One region of the Pseudomonas sp. GW821-FHT07F05 genome, then DNA from elsewhere that is predicted to be linked to it. Evidence: predicted binding sites of a transcription regulator. Region 1 holds the regulator's gene; the other holds the start of a gene.
The links. Region 1 encodes FliA, which starts transcription of late flagellar genes. Its sites were predicted from a motif close to CTAAAGTTTNNNNNNNNNNNGCCGNTAA; they were not measured.
Positions count from the first base shown of each region.

Region 2: the regulator FliA is predicted to act here: its motif matches at 3,173-3,200, upstream of AC07RO_RS02280 (flagellar protein MotY).

Region 1 is NZ_JBWKQL010000004.1:16,068-23,754, forward strand. Features, by position in the region: gene flhA (flagellar biosynthesis protein FlhA) at 1-1,809, shown strand, start outside; gene flhF (flagellar biosynthesis GTPase FlhF) at 1,821-3,164, shown strand; gene fleN (flagellar synthesis regulator FleN) at 3,283-4,116, shown strand; gene fliA (RNA polymerase sigma factor FliA) at 4,113-4,856, shown strand; gene AC07RO_RS11360 (chemotaxis response regulator CheY) at 5,098-5,472, shown strand; gene AC07RO_RS11365 (protein phosphatase CheZ) at 5,492-6,280, shown strand; gene AC07RO_RS11370 (chemotaxis protein CheA) at 6,425-7,687, shown strand, end outside.
Region 2 is NZ_JBWKQL010000001.1:480,021-487,707, forward strand. Features, by position in the region: gene bfr (bacterioferritin) at 1-334, opposite strand, end outside; gene AC07RO_RS02265 (bacterioferritin-associated ferredoxin) at 535-753, opposite strand; gene rnt (ribonuclease T) at 1,386-2,063, opposite strand; gene pyrC (dihydroorotase) at 2,060-3,106, opposite strand; gene AC07RO_RS02280 (flagellar protein MotY) at 3,251-4,237, shown strand; gene AC07RO_RS02285 (argininosuccinate synthase) at 4,368-5,585, shown strand; gene AC07RO_RS02290 (hypothetical protein) at 5,756-6,310, opposite strand; gene AC07RO_RS02295 (response regulator transcription factor) at 7,460-7,687, shown strand, end outside.

The DNA of each region.
Region 1 (7,687 bases):
GGTAAAGTCATCCAGGCGTTCGGTGAAGTCGTCATCGGCGGCAACTACGTCGTCGGTATCGTCGTCTTCGCCATCCTCATGATCATCAACTTCGTCGTCGTCACCAAAGGTGCCGGCCGGATCTCCGAAGTGAGCGCGCGCTTCACCCTCGACGCCATGCCCGGCAAACAGATGGCAATCGACGCCGACCTCAACGCCGGCCTCATCGACCAGCCCGAAGCCAAACGCCGTCGTCTTGAAGTCGCTCAGGAAGCCGAGTTCTACGGCTCCATGGACGGTGCCAGCAAATTCGTCCGCGGTGACGCCATCGCCGGCCTGCTGATCCTCTTCATCAACCTCATCGGCGGCATGCTGGTGGGCATCCTGCAACACGGCATGAGCTTCGGCGACGCCGGCAAGGTTTATGCTCTGCTGACCATCGGTGACGGTTTGGTGGCGCAATTGCCATCCCTGCTGCTGTCCACCGCCGCCGCGATCATGGTGACCCGTGCTTCCGGTTCGGAAGAAATGGGCAAGCTGGTCGGTCGGCAGATGTTTGCCTCCCACAAGGCGCTCGCCGTATCCGCCGGCATCATGATCGTCATGGGCCTGGTCCCGGGCATGCCGCACTTCTCCTTCATCAGCCTCGGTCTGGTGGCTGCCGGCGGCGCCTACCTGCTGTGGAAGAAAGAGAACCAGGTCAAGCTGGCTGCCGTGCAAGAGGTCAAGCGTCAGCAAGAGCTGCTGCCATCGCCGACCCGCGCGCAGGAATCCAAGGAACTGGGCTGGGACGACGTGACCCCGATCGACATGATTGGCCTGGAAGTCGGCTACCGCCTGATTCCGCTGGTGGACCGCAACCAGGGTGGTCAATTGCTGGCGCGGATCAAGGGCGTGCGCAAGAAGCTCTCTCAGGAGCTGGGCTTTCTCATGCCGACCGTGCACATCCGCGACAACCTCGACCTGGCGCCCAGCGCCTATCGCCTGACCCTGATGGGCGTGACCCTGGCCGAGGCCGAGATCTACCCGGACCGCGAACTGGCGATCAACCCCGGTCAGGTGTTTGGCAGCCTCAACGGCATCACTGCCAAAGACCCGGCGTTTGGCCTGGAGGCCGTGTGGATCGAAATCAGCCAGCGTGCCCAGGCGCAATCCCTCGGTTACACCGTGGTGGACGCCAGCACCGTGGTGGCGACTCACTTGAACCAGATTCTCTACAAGCACTCTCATGAATTGATCGGCCACGAGGAAGTCCAGCAATTGATGACCCTGCTGGCCAAGGGATCGCCAAAACTGGCGGAAGAACTGGTCCCGGGCGTGCTGTCGCTGTCGGCCCTGCTGAAGGTGCTGCAGGCGTTGCTCGCCGAACAGGTGCCGGTTCGCGATATTCGCTCCATTGCAGAAGCCATCGCCAACAACGCTGCGCGTAGTCAAGATACCGCCGCGCTGGTGGCTGCCGTACGGGTCGGATTGTCCCGCGCAATCGTCCAAAGCATTGTCGGCATTGAGCCGGAGCTGCCTGTGATCACCCTTGAGCCAAGGTTGGAACAGATATTGCTAAATAGTCTGCAGAAGGCAGGTCAGGGTCAGGAAGAAGGCGTTCTCCTCGAACCGAGCATGGCTGAGAAACTTCAGCGCTCGTTGATCGAAGCGGCGCAGCGTCAGGAGATGCAGGGGCAGCCGGTTATTTTGTTGGTCGCAGGTCCGGTTCGCGCCATGTTGTCCCGCTTTGGACGGTTGGCTGTACCGAATATGCATGTTTTGGCTTACCAGGAAATTCCTGACAATAAGCAAGTCACCATCGTAGCGACTGTCGGGCCTAACGGCTGAGGTAGTGAGTCATGCAAGTTAAGCGTTTTTTCGCCGCCGATATGCGACAAGCCATGAAACTGGTTCGCGATGAGCTGGGCGCTGAAGCCGCCATCATCGGCAACCGGCGGATCGCTGGCGGCGTGGAACTGACCGCCGCCCTGGACTACAAGCTGTCTGCGCTGGCCCCGCGTGTACCGAACATCGAACTCGAAGATGAGCTGCGCAAGACTCAGTCGCTCATCGTCACTGCTCAGGCTGAGCTGACCCACCGCAGCGAGCTGGACACTGTCGCCAACCGTCAGTTGTTCGCCGGACTTGCGATGGATGACAGCAAGCAGATCGAACCGACGCTGGAAGAACCGTTTCGCCCGTCCGTCCACGCCGCAGTGGCCGCCGAACGCGCCGAGCGCAACGCCGAGCCGGGCGTTGGCGACCGTGCCTACGAAGCGATGCGCTCCGAATTGAACGGCCTGCGCGAACTGCTGGAAGTCCAGCTGGGCTCGCTGGCCTGGAACCAGCTGCGAGACGGCCGTCCGCAACAGGCCAATCTGTGGCGCCGTCTGCAACGGGTCGGCCTTTCCGGCCCGCTGTCCCGCGACTTGCTGGCGATGGTCCCGGACTCCAACGATCAGGCTCACACCTGGCGCATGCTGCTGGCCCATCTGGCCCGCATGATTGCCACGCCGGACGTCGAGCCACTGGAAGAGGGCGGTGTGATTGCCATGGTCGGTCCTGCCGGCATGGGCAAAACCACCACGCTGGCTAAACTGGCGGCCCGATATGTGTTGAAATACGGCGCGCAAAATATCGCGCTGGTGAGCATGGACAGTTTCCGCATTGGCGCTCAGGAGCAACTGAAAACCCTGGGCCGGATCCTCAATGTACCGGTCACCCACGTCGACCCGGGCCAGTCCCTGGCACAGGCGCTGGAGCCGCTGTTGCGCAAGCGCGTGGTGTTGATCGACACCGCCGGCCTGCAAGCCAGCGATCCGGCCCTGCGTCTGCAACTGGAAACCCTCGCCGGGCGTGGCATCAAGGCGCGCAACTACCTGGTGCTGGCGACGACCAGCCAGAAGCAGGTGCTGTCAGCGGCTTATCACAGTTACAAACGTTGCGGCCTGGCCGGGTGCATCCTGACCAAGCTCGACGAAACGGCCAGCCTGGGCGAAGTGCTCAGCCTGGCCGTGACACACGAACTGCCTGTGGCCTATCTCACCGATGGCCCACGGATACCGGATGATCTGCATTTGCCGCGTCGGCACCAATTGGTGAGCCGGGCTGTCAGCGTGCAGATGCAGGAGGAGCCAAGCGAGGAAGCGATGGCGGATATGTTTGCGGATCTTTATCACAGCACCGGCAAGCGCGCGGGCTAGGTGAAGAAAATGACAGTGGAATTTTCCTGCATCGATGGTCTGCCAGGCATTGTTCAGACACTGAACGTGCAGCCCGACATGTGGCTTAGGTCTAAGCAAGACAAGGTAAACAATTAACATGGGCAGCATGCATCCCGTACAGGTTATCGCGGTGACCGGTGGCAAAGGTGGCGTAGGCAAGACCAACGTTTCAGTGAATCTTTCACTGGCACTGGCCGAGCTGGGACGTCGCGTCATGCTGCTGGACGCCGATCTGGGTCTGGCCAACGTCGACGTATTGTTGGGTCTGACCCCCAAACGCACCCTCGCTGATGTCATCGAAGGGCGGTGCGAGCTGCGCGATGTCTTGCTGCAAGGCCCGGGCGGTGTACGCATCGTGCCGGCGGCATCGGGCACCCAGAGCATGGTCCACCTGACCCCGGCGCAGCATGCCGGGCTGATTCAGGCGTTCAGTGACATTGGCGACAATCTCGATGTGCTGGTCATCGATACCGCCGCCGGCATCGGCGAGTCGGTGGTGAGCTTCGTCCGCGCGGCCCAGGAAGTGCTGCTGGTGGTGTGCGACGAGCCCACATCGATCACCGACGCCTATGCCCTGATCAAACTGCTCAACCGCGATTACGGCATGAACCGCTTCCGCGTCCTGGCCAACATGGCCCAGAGCCCGCAGGAAGGACGCAACCTCTTCGCCAAGCTGACCAAAGTCACCGACCGTTTTCTCGACGTGGCCCTGCAGTATGTGGGCGCCGTGCCGTACGACGAATGCGTACGCAAGGCCGTGCAGAAACAGCGCGCCGTGTACGAAGCGTTTCCGCGTTCCAAATGTGCCCTGGCGTTCAAGGCCATCGCGCAGAAAGTCGACACCTGGCCGCTCCCGGCGAACCCGCGCGGCCACCTGGAATTTTTCGTAGAACGCCTCGTGCATCAAACCAGCGCAGGGCCCGTCTCATGACAGCAAGTGGCTATCGCATGTACAGCAAATCGTCCAAAGACTCCCAGTATGAGCTGATCGAGCGTTATGCCCCGCTGGTCAAACGAATCGCCTACCACTTGCTGGCGCGTCTGCCGGCCAGCGTGCAGGTCGAGGATTTGATCCAGGCGGGCATGATTGGCTTGCTCGAAGTCTCGACCAAATACGACTCCACCAAAGGGGCCAGCTTCGAGACGTACGCGGGTATTCGTATCCGTGGTGCGATGCTCGACGAAGTGCGCAAGGGGGACTGGGCGCCGCGCTCGGTCCACCGCAACACGCGCATGGTCAGTGACGCGATTCGTGCAATCGAAGCAAAAACCGGCCGTGACGCTAAAGATCACGAGGTTGCTGCCGAACTTGAAATGAGTCTCGACGATTACTACGGGATTTTGAACGATACCCTGGGCAGCCGCCTGTTCAGTTTCGACGACCTGTTGCAGGACGGCGAACACGAAGGGCTGCACGAGGACGGCGCGAGCCAGTCCCTCGAACCGTCGCGGGATCTGGAAGACGAGCGCTTCCAGGCTGCGCTGGCCGAGGCCATTGCCAACTTGCCCGAACGTGAACGCCTGGTGTTGTCGCTGTACTACGACGAAGAGCTGAACCTCAAGGAAATCGGTGAGGTCCTGGGGGTCAGCGAGTCGCGGGTCAGCCAGCTGCACAGTCAATGCGCGGCGCGGTTGCGCGGTCGTCTTGGCGAGTGGCGCGCACGTTCGTGAATCAGGCGCAGGCCGCGAGGCCTGCGTGTTGCGTGTAAGACCGGCTGTGCAAGACGTGAGCGGGAAGCAAATGAGACACGGCAGGAGTCGGTCGAACCGGGTCGTAGATGATCCGGTTTCGCTGCGCTTGTTCCGGTCGATTCCACCCCCTCTTGATGTTCGGCACAGCCGGTATTGATTGAACGCGCGTTCAGGTGCTGAACGCGTTAAAGACTGCTTGGAGGTCGAATTGGACAAGAACATGAAAATCCTCATCGTTGATGACTTCTCAACGATGCGGCGGATCATAAAAAACCTGTTGCGTGACCTTGGGTTCACCAACACGGCCGAAGCAGATGACGGACTCACCGCATTGCCGATGCTGCAAAGCGGCGCTTTTGACTTCCTCGTCACTGACTGGAACATGCCGGGCATGTCCGGCATCGACCTGTTGCGTCAGGTGCGTGCCGACGAGCGTCTGCGCAGCCTGCCGGTGCTGATGGTCACTGCCGAAGCCAAGCGCGAGCAGATCATCGAAGCCGCTCAGGCCGGTGTGAACGGCTACGTGGTGAAGCCGTTCACCGCGCAAGTGCTCAAAGAAAAAATCGAAAAGATATTCGAGCGCGTCAATAGCTGATGTCCGCTGCGAGGGCGCTATGGATTCCAAAGATTCGACAATGGGTGACTTTGAGTCAACCCTGAAGAAACACGCACAAGAGCTGGTCGCGAGCCTTGAAAAAGGCAAGTTCGGCGATGCCGTGCAACTGATCCATGAGCTTAACCAGACCCGCGACCGCGGCCTGTATCAGGAAGTCGGCAAACTGACGCGCGAGCTGCACAGCGCGATCGTCAACTTCCAGATCGACCCGAACATGCCGCAGGCCGAGGAGGTCTCCCAGATCACCGACGCCACCGAGCGGCTGTCGTACGTCGTCAGGCTGACTGAAAACGCGGCGAACCGGACCATGGATCTGGTAGAACTGAGCACGCCGTTGATGCACGGGCTCACTGAAGACGCCAAGTCGTTGAGCGCCGATTGGGGACGCTTCATGCGCCGCGAGATCAGCGCCGAAGAGTTTCGTGATCTGGCCCGCCGCGTCGATGTGTTCCTGACCCGCAGCGAGAAGGAGACCACCGAGGTCTCTGCGCACCTGAACGACATTCTGCTGGCCCAGGATTACCAGGACCTCACCGGTCAGGTGATCAAGCGCGTGACCACGCTGGTCACGGAAGTCGAGCGCAATCTGCTCAAGCTGGTGCTCATGGCGAGCCAGGTGGACCGCTTCGCGGGCATCGAGCACGACCAGGAAATGTTCCGTCAGCAAAAAGAACAAGAAAAACTTCACTCCAAGGGTGAAGGTCCGCAGATTCATGCCGATAAACGTGAAGACGTTGTATCCGGACAGGATGATGTTGACGATCTGCTATCCAGCCTCGGATTCTGATTCGGTCATTCTGTCTCGGACTTCAGGTTTTCTGTGAAAGTGGCTGCTGGACCCGCGCGCCAATGCTTCGACGAAAGCAATGCGCGCAGGCCGTCAGTGCAGCCTCCGGATCGGTTTGACGGTTAATTTTAGGAGCACCCCCCAATGAGCTTCGGCGCCGATGAAGAAATCCTTCAGGATTTTCTGGTAGAGGCCGGCGAGATTCTCGAGCTGTTGTCAGAGCAGTTGGTCGAGCTGGAAAGCCGGCCTGACGATGCGGACCTGCTCAATGCAATTTTTCGCGGTTTTCACACTGTAAAAGGGGGCGCCGGCTTCCTCCAGCTCAACGAGCTGGTTGAATGCTGTCACATCGCCGAGAACGTGTTCGACATCCTGCGCAAGGGTGAGCGTCGCGTCGACTCGGAGCTCATGGACGTGGTGCTCGAAGCACTCGACACCGTAAACAGCATGTTCGGTCAGGTGCGCGAGCGTTCTGCCGTCACCCCGGCCACGCCTGAATTGCTGGCCGCGCTGGCTCGCCTGGCCGAGCCAGCCTCGGCAGAAGAAATCGCTGCGGCACCGGTGGTGGTTGAAGAGCCGGTCGCTGAAGCGCCGTCCGAAGACATCACCGATCTGGAATTCGAACAGCTGCTGGATTCGCTCAACGCCGTCAAGGCGCAAGCGGCAGGTGCTCCTGCACCGGCTCCGTCTGCGCCTGTTGCCGCGGCACCCGTTGCAGCAGCGCCGGCAGCAGCGGCTTCCGCTGCACCGGCTGGCACGGCGGCCAGCGATGAAATCACTGACGCCGAATTCGAATCACTCCTCGATCAGTTGCATGGCAAAGGCCAGTTCGCCGTTGATGCGGTGCAACCGCCGGCGGCTGTGACGCCGTCTGCCGCACCGGCCAGTGACGAAATCACTGACGACGAATTCGAGTCGCTGCTGGATCAGTTGCACGGCAAAGGCTCGTTCTCGCCGGACGCCGTCGGCGCTGCGGCTCCTGGCGCTGCGGCACCTGCTGCCGCTGCACCTGCCGCGCCGGTTGCGCCCGCCGCTGCGTCGAAAGCCGCTGCGTCGGACGAGATCACCGACAACGAATTCGAAGACCTGCTGGATCAGTTGCACGGCAAAGGCAAGTTCGAACCTGCCGTGGCTGCCGGCGCACCTGCAGCGCCGGCCGCAGCGGCACCGACCAAGAAGCCCGAGCCCGCCAAAGCCGAACCGGCCAAAGCGACGCCTGCTGCTGCAGCGCCGGCCAAAGCTGCACCCGCTGCTGCTCCAGCACCGGCTCGCGCTGCGGCGCCGGCGCCCAGCGAAAAACCGCCGTCTGAAGCGGAAACCACCGTGCGCGTCGATACCGCGCGGCTGGATGAAATCATGAACATGGTCGGCGAACTGGTGCTGGTGCGTAACCGCCTGGTCCGCCTG
Region 2 (7,687 bases), on a different contig from region 1:
CAACGGTTTCGCAGTGCGCGATGGCTGCTTTCAAGTCGGCGTGGCCCTTGCGCTCGATGCGCAGGTCACACTCAAGCATTTCCTTGGTGTGCTCGCCGATCAGGATCTTGCCGAGGTCCTGCAGGTTTGGCAGGCCTTCCAGGAACAGGATGCGCTTGATCAGCTTGTCAGCGTGTTTCATCTCGTCGATGGATTCGTGGTACTCGTGTTTGCCCAGCTTGTTCAGGCCCCAGTCTTCGTACATGCGCGCATGCAGGAAGTACTGATTGATCGCGACCAGCTCGTTACCGAGGATCTTGTTGAGATGCTGGATGACTGTGATGTCGCCTTTCATGATCGGGTCCTGTCGAAGGTATAGGTAATACAGGCGGCAAGTCTGAGCCGCCTCTATAACTCTGTCAAACCTAAGTTATTGAATAATAAGTGAAAATAAATAGGAATAAGAATGTTTGTGTTCCGCATCTTGTTGCTAAGCGATTGAATTAAAGGCATAAAAAAACCGGACAGTGTCCGGTTTTGTTTGAAATCGGTAATTCAGGCAGCTGAAAATTCTGCGGGGTAGGCGAGGGCGGCATGACTGGTTTGCAGCTCGGTCAGGGTTTCACGCACCACTTCCTTCGCCAGGCAGGCACATTTGCCGCATTTGCTGGCGACACCCAGGGTCTCGCGGACGTCACGATAACTGCAGCATCCTTCCATGATTGCTTCACGGATTTGTCCGTCGGTAACACCTTGGCAGAGGCAGACATACATATAAGAAACCGTCGCTGAGTGATTGGCTCAATGCGAGGGATACTAATGTTAATGAGAATGCTTGTCAAAACTACTCAGGCTTTCCGTAACTCACCTCCGATGAGTGGTCGGTTCGGTTTGATCGCTTGTGGAGGGGTGTGTGTATATCCATTATCGGCGGTGGTGCTGATTATGGTTCCGCCCTTACGGCGGGTCACTTTTGGCAAAAGCGCTCCAAAAGTAACCAAAAACGCTTTGCTCCCGGTTGGGCCCGACTTCGTCGGGTTCCTTCACTCCGGTCTCGCTCCGTGGGCCCGCGCCGAACGGACATCCATGTCCTGACGGCGCTCTCGCGGCATCCATGCCGCTCGGCCCACTGCGCGAGACCTGCGTTCAGCCTGCACCCAAGTCGCGTTTGGCGGTGACTGGGGTTTTTGCATATGAAGATCGAAGGCGCTTTTAAAGTAGATCAAAAGCTTCCCGGCTGAAGCCGGTCCTACAGGCGCGCGCGGTCTATTAGTGGGACCGGCTTTAGCCGGGAAGGGGGCCGGTCGGCGCGCTGACGGAGTGTGAGCCGATCACTGCCTCTCGATCCCCACCCCATAAAAAACCGGCCACTTGGGCCGGTTCTTCAATCGCGCAGCAGCATCGACTTAGTCGTTGAAGTCGTGCCAGCCGCCCATTTCTTTCCACCGGTTGACGATGCCGCAGAACAGCTCGGCGGTCTTCTCGGTGTCGTAACGGGCCGAATGGGCTTCGCGGCCATCGAAATCGATGTCCGCCGACTGGCAGGCTTTCGCCAGGACAGTCTGACCGTACGCCAGGCCCGCCAGGGTCGCGGTGTCAAAGCTGGAGAACGGGTGGAACGGATTACGCTTCATGTCGAGCCGCGCAACCGCTGCGTTGAGAAAGCCCAGGTCGAAGCTGGCATTGTGGCCCACCAGAATCGCGCGCTTGCAGCCATTGGCCTTTAGCGCTTTGCGGATGCCGCGGAAGATGTCGGTCAGCGCCGTTTCTTCGCTCACGGCCATGCGCAGCGGGTGATCCAGTTTGATGCCGGTGAACTCCAGCGCCGCGGCTTCAACGTTGGCGCCTTCGAAGGGTTCGACGCGGAAGAAATAGGTGTGGTCCGGAAAGACAAAGCCTTTCTCGTCCATGCCAATCGTCGTGGCGGCGATTTCCAGCAATGCATCGGTGGCGCAGTTGAAGCCGCCAGTTTCTACGTCAACGACAACGGGCAGGTAACCGCGAAAACGGGCGGCCATCGGGTGCCGGGACCCTGTACCGCCACCGGAGCCTTCCTGCTCGTCTTCGTAATGTTCTTCACTCACGCGTGTTCCTCCAGCAGGCGCCAGCGCAGTTTTTCACCGGCGCGCAGCGGGATAACAGAAAGCTCGCCAAACGGCAGGCTGGCGGGGGCCGTCCACTCGTCACGAACCAGGGTAATGGTGTCGGTGTTAGCCGGCAGGCCATAAAAGGCCGGGCCGTGCAGACTGGCGAAACCTTCCAGCTTGTCCAGCGCATTGCGTGACTCGAATGCCTCGGCGTACAGCTCGATGGCGGCGAACGCGGTGTAGCAGCCGGCACAACCGCATGCCGCTTCTTTGGCGTGCTGCGCGTGGGGCGCTGAGTCCGTTCCGAGGAAGAACTTGCTGCTGCCGCTGGTGGCGGCATCCAGCAAGGCGACCTGGTGGGTGTTGCGCTTGAGGATCGGCAGGCAATAGAAGTGGGGACGGATGCCGCCCACCAGCATGTGATTGCGGTTGTACAGCAAATGGTGCGCAGTGATGGTCGCGCCGACATGGGCTGACGCTTCATTGACGAACTGCACGGCGTCGGCGGTGGTGATGTGTTCGAACACCACTTTCAACGTCGGAAAACGCTCGACGACACGGCGCATGTGTTCATCGATGAAAATTTTCTCGCGGTCGAACACGTCGATGTCGCCGCGGGTCACCTCGCCGTGGATCAACAGCGGCAGTCCCACTTCGGCCATCGCCTCGAGCACCGGGAAGATCTTGTCGACGCTGGTCACGCCCGAATCGGAATTGGTGGTGGCGCCTGCCGGGTACAACTTGGCGGCGTAGACGAAACCACTGGCCTTCGCGGCGCGAATCTCTTCGGGCTGCGTCAGGTCGGTCAGGTAAAGCACCATCAGCGGCTCGAAGCGACTGCCTTGCGGGCGCGCAGCGAGGATGCGCTGACGATAAGCGTCCGCTTGCTCGGCGTTGCGTACCGGCGGCATGAGGTTCGGCATGATGATCGCGCGGCCAAAAGTGCGCGCTACGTCGGCGACGGTGTGGGGCAAAACAGCGCCATCTCGAAGATGGATGTGCCAGTCGTCGGGGCGCAGGAGGGTCAGGCGTTCGGACATTGGGGATTCCAGGCGGGTCAAACTCGCTGGGAATGCTACCGGAAAAGACTCCTCCAGGCACTCGCTATCAAGTTTTGCGGGAAGTTACCGATAGCCACGTGTAAGTCATAAATCCTGTTACACGTAAATTCAGTGGAGCCTCCCGTGCGCCAGCGATATCTAGCTCTGCTCAGCGCGTTTGCCAGCCTGCCGGCCATGGCGCTCACATTCCAGACCCGTCTGGAGAATATTGAGTGGAAGGTGGAAGGCGACCAGTTCGAGTGCAGGCTGACGCAGCCAATCACCGATTTCGGTGCCGGAGAGTTCGTGCGTCGCGCGGGTGAGCAGCCGACGTTTCGCTTGAAAGCCAATGGCTACAGTCTGGCGTCCGGTTCGGCCATGTTGAGTGCCGCCGCGGCACCGTGGCAGCCGGGTCGCAGTGACCTCAATCTTGGCGCGGTGAGAGTCAGCGGCGGCGAGATTCCTTTCAATACCAATCAGGCCCAGGCCACACGCCTGATCGCGGGCCTGATGGAAGGGCGCAGCCCGGTGTTTCGTCATTCTCTGCGCGATGGCGGCGGCGCGATGGAAGTCCGTCTGTTGCCAGTCAAATTCAGCAAGGCCTACGGCGAGTTTCAAGAGTGTACAGCGAAGCTGTTGCCGATGAATTTCGAGCAAGTGCGTCAGTCCGAGATCGGCTTCCCTGGCGGCGGCATCGAGCTGGACGCCAAGGCCAAACGCCAGCTGGACACCGTGCTGGCTTATATGAAGGCTGATCCGACGGTCAATCACGTCGAACTCGATGGTCACTCCGACAACAGTGGTAACCGATTGACCAACCGCGATCTGTCGCGGCGTCGTGCGCTGTCGGTCATGGACTACCTTAAAGCCCAAGGCATCCCGGAAGAGCAGATAACCCTGCGCTTCCACGGCGAACAGTACCCACTGGCGCCCAACACCAACAACGCCAATCGCGCGCGCAACCGCCGGGTCAACATTCACCTGGAGCGTGTGGCGCAGCAGACTCCGGCCATACCGCCCGCTGCTGCACCCGCTCCGACGCCGGCTCCATTGCCCGGGCCTGCCGCAACGCCAACGCCGGGCGCCGCGCCTGTTACAGCAGCCGGTGCGACCCCCGCCAAGGCGTCTTGATGATGCGCGCCCAGGTCGTCTGACTGACAGAATCTGTCGCTTTGTCGTCAGAAGCTGTCGCGACACTGTAAATTCCTGCGCGTGATCGGTAAACTCGTCGGTTTTCCGTACAACGCGTTGGAGTGATGGCATGGCGGACGTAAACAAGGTAGTTCTCGCGTATTCCGGTGGCCTGGATACTTCGGTAATCCTCAAGTGGCTGCAAGATACGTACAACTGCGAAGTGGTGACCTTTACCGCTGACCTGGGTCAGGGCGAAGAAGTCGAGCCGGCACGCGCCAAGGCACAAGCCATGGGCGTCAAAGAAATCTACATCGACGATCTGCGCGAAGAATTCGTGCGTGATTTTGTGTTCCCGATGTTCCGCGCCAACACCGTCTATGAAGGCGAGTACCTGCTGGGTACTTCCATCGCGCGCCCCCTGATCGCCAAGCGCCTCATCGAAATCGCCAACGAAACCGGCGCCGACGCCATTTCCCATGGCGCTACCGGTAAAGGCAACGACCAGGTCCGCTTTGAACTGGGCGCCTATGCGCTCAAGCCTGGTGTAAAAGTCATTGCGCCATGGCGCGAGTGGGACCTGCTGTCCCGCGAGAAGCTCATGGACTATGCCGAGAAGCACGCGATCCCGATCGAGCGCCACGGCAAGAAAAAATCCCCGTACTCGATGGACGCCAACCTGCTGCACATCTCCTATGAAGGCGGCGTGCTGGAAGACACCTGGACCGAGCACGAAGAAGACATGTGGCGGTGGACAGTTTCCCCGGAAAACGCGCCGGACAAGCCGCAGTACCTGGAGCTGACCTACCGCAATGGCGACATCGTGGCATTGGACGGCGTTGAAATGACTCCGGCCACCGTCCTTGCCACCTTGAACCGCATTGGCGGCGAGCACGGCATCGGTCGTCTGGACATCGTCGAAAACCGCTATGTCGGCATGAAGTCCCGCGGCTGCTACGAGACCCCGGGCGGCACCATCATGCTGCGCGCTCACCGTGCGATCGAGTCGATCACCCTGGACCGCGAAGTCGCTCACCTTAAAGACGAGCTGATGCCGAAGTACGCCAGCCTGATCTACACCGGCTACTGGTGGAGCCCTGAGCGTCTTATGCTGCAGCAGATGATCGATGCGTCGCAGGCCCACGTGAATGGTGTCGTGCGCCTGAAGCTGTATAAAGGCAACGTCATCGTGACCGGTCGCAAGTCCGACGAGTCGCTGTTCGATGCCAACATCGCGACGTTTGAAGAAGACGGCGGCGCCTACAACCAGGCAGACGCTGCGGGCTTTATCAAGCTCAATGCATTGCGCATGCGGATTGCAGCGAACAAAGGCCGCAAGTTGTTCTGATCGTTGTCGTGATTGATGTGCAGCCCTTGTTCAGGGCTGCACTCATTACACCTGTCCTCCGTATGCCGCTGCCGCTTCACCTGCAACCTTTACTGATCCGACACCGGCCGGTTGTTGCCGTCGTTCAAGAGCAGTAATAGACGCTCTTGCGCTGTGCGTTATCTCCTGCCTCAATCTGGCAAATCTGTCTCTCCGCCAGCGGCTTTCTCAGCCGTACCCCCCTGCGAAGTTGTACGAAACTCAAAACGATAGGCTTTGCCGATGTCCCAGATATCGCGTACGCCGACACCCAGTAGTTGAGCGATCTCCGGAACGGTGTAACCCAGCGCCGAGTAATGCATGGCATGCCCGGCAATGGCGTCGTCCAGGGTAACCGGCTCTCGTTGCCGGGATGCGCGTGACCGGCGAACAGGCTGGCAGTAGCGGATTTTCAGGCCGTTCTCGCTGGCCAAACGCTTGATGTCCTTTTGGTTCATGCGCAGCGAGTATTGCAGCGCGGCGACACCAGCTCCCTTGGCCACAAGGCCCTTAAGCAGGTCGACCTTGGTGCACAGCTCGGCTTTCGGATCGGCCTCTCGGGTTTGCCTCGACGCTTCCGTCTCCCGCGACTCTCCTTCTGCAATGACGTTAATGACGCCGCCCTGGGAAACATAGCGCTCTACCGCCTCCGCCAGTTTGATAGGGTCACTGCTTGCGCCAATGGAGTATTTTATTTTCTTGGTCATGGTAGGTTCCTTTGAACATATCAACTAAACAGCCTTCACCGCCGGGACGTTCACGCTTAAGAGCGTTTAAAAACTGAATGGCTTACTCAAGCCGAAGAGCGGCCTGCGCACGGATTACTGTCATATAGAAGCGCCAGTATTTATGTGTGCAATAATCTTATATTGTGATAAGAGCCACTAACTATTAGTGGGCTGAACCATTCGCTCATCAAAAAGTAACGACTGGTAATAGGTTTGGCAAGTAAAAAGCCAAAAAATAGGGGGTTTGTTTTTTAATCCCTTTCGGTGAAGTTCTTTGCGGTAATAATAATCCGTTAGTTATGTAGTATTTTTCTGGAATGGCCTGAGGGTGCTGGATGTTATCGTCTGAATGGTATTACGTGAGAGGCGGGCCAGCCCCTCGTTTTAATAGGGGGTGATGTGAGGCGGTCGTTATAAGTTGAGTAACCCGGTTCGAGGGAGGGGAAGTGAGGTAACTATCTGGTCTCCTCCCGGTACCCCGTATCAAGACGCGACCAGTTGAAAGTTAATCCGGACTGTTCAGAAATTTCTGAACACGCTGTAGGTCCTTTCGAGTATTTAAGATGTAATCAAACTCTTCGAGTTTGCCTGTGTCATTTAACCAAGTGTGTGCGGTCGCATTCGGTTCCCATGGCCTGCAATATTTTATGATTTTTGTTTGCTGGCGGCCCGGCAATATGGGCATATGCTGAAGCCATACGCCCAAGGTGAATGGGCTTAAACCCATTGGCCTGAGCCAGTCCTCACAGAGATAACCATTTTTCCCGAGCGTCCAGGAAAGCCCTGGATTTCCGCGTATTCAAACCCGTCGGCGGAGCAGGCGGTTCGCCGACCTGCCTTAGGACAAATCGCGCTATCAACCCGGATTCATATAGTGAGAACTGCTCAGCGTATTCAGGATTCAAAAATTACCACTTGCGGTCTCGGACATTATGCGGTCACGTACTGAGACGGGATTGAACATCGTAAAAATAGAGCGGATAGGGCAGGTTTTGTAGGATTTTTCTGTTGGTTGAGTGAGAAAGGTCTTTGCCTGCTGATCTGCAGGGAGGAGCGCCATGCAAAGCACTAAACGACTAAGCTATTGTGCGGGCTCTGAAAATTCGAACAGCGAAGAATGGACTGCTCATGAATAAAGTGTTGATCGTGGATGATCACCCTGTCATCAGGCTCGCCGTACGCATGTTGATGGAACGCCATGGCTACGAAGTCATTGCCGAGACGGATAACGGCGTGGATGCGTTACAACTGGCGCGCGAGCACTTGCCGGACATTGTCATTCTGGACATCGGTATCCCCAAGCTCGATGGCCTTGAGGTTATCGCCCGATTGTCGGCGATGACGCTGGCCTTCAAG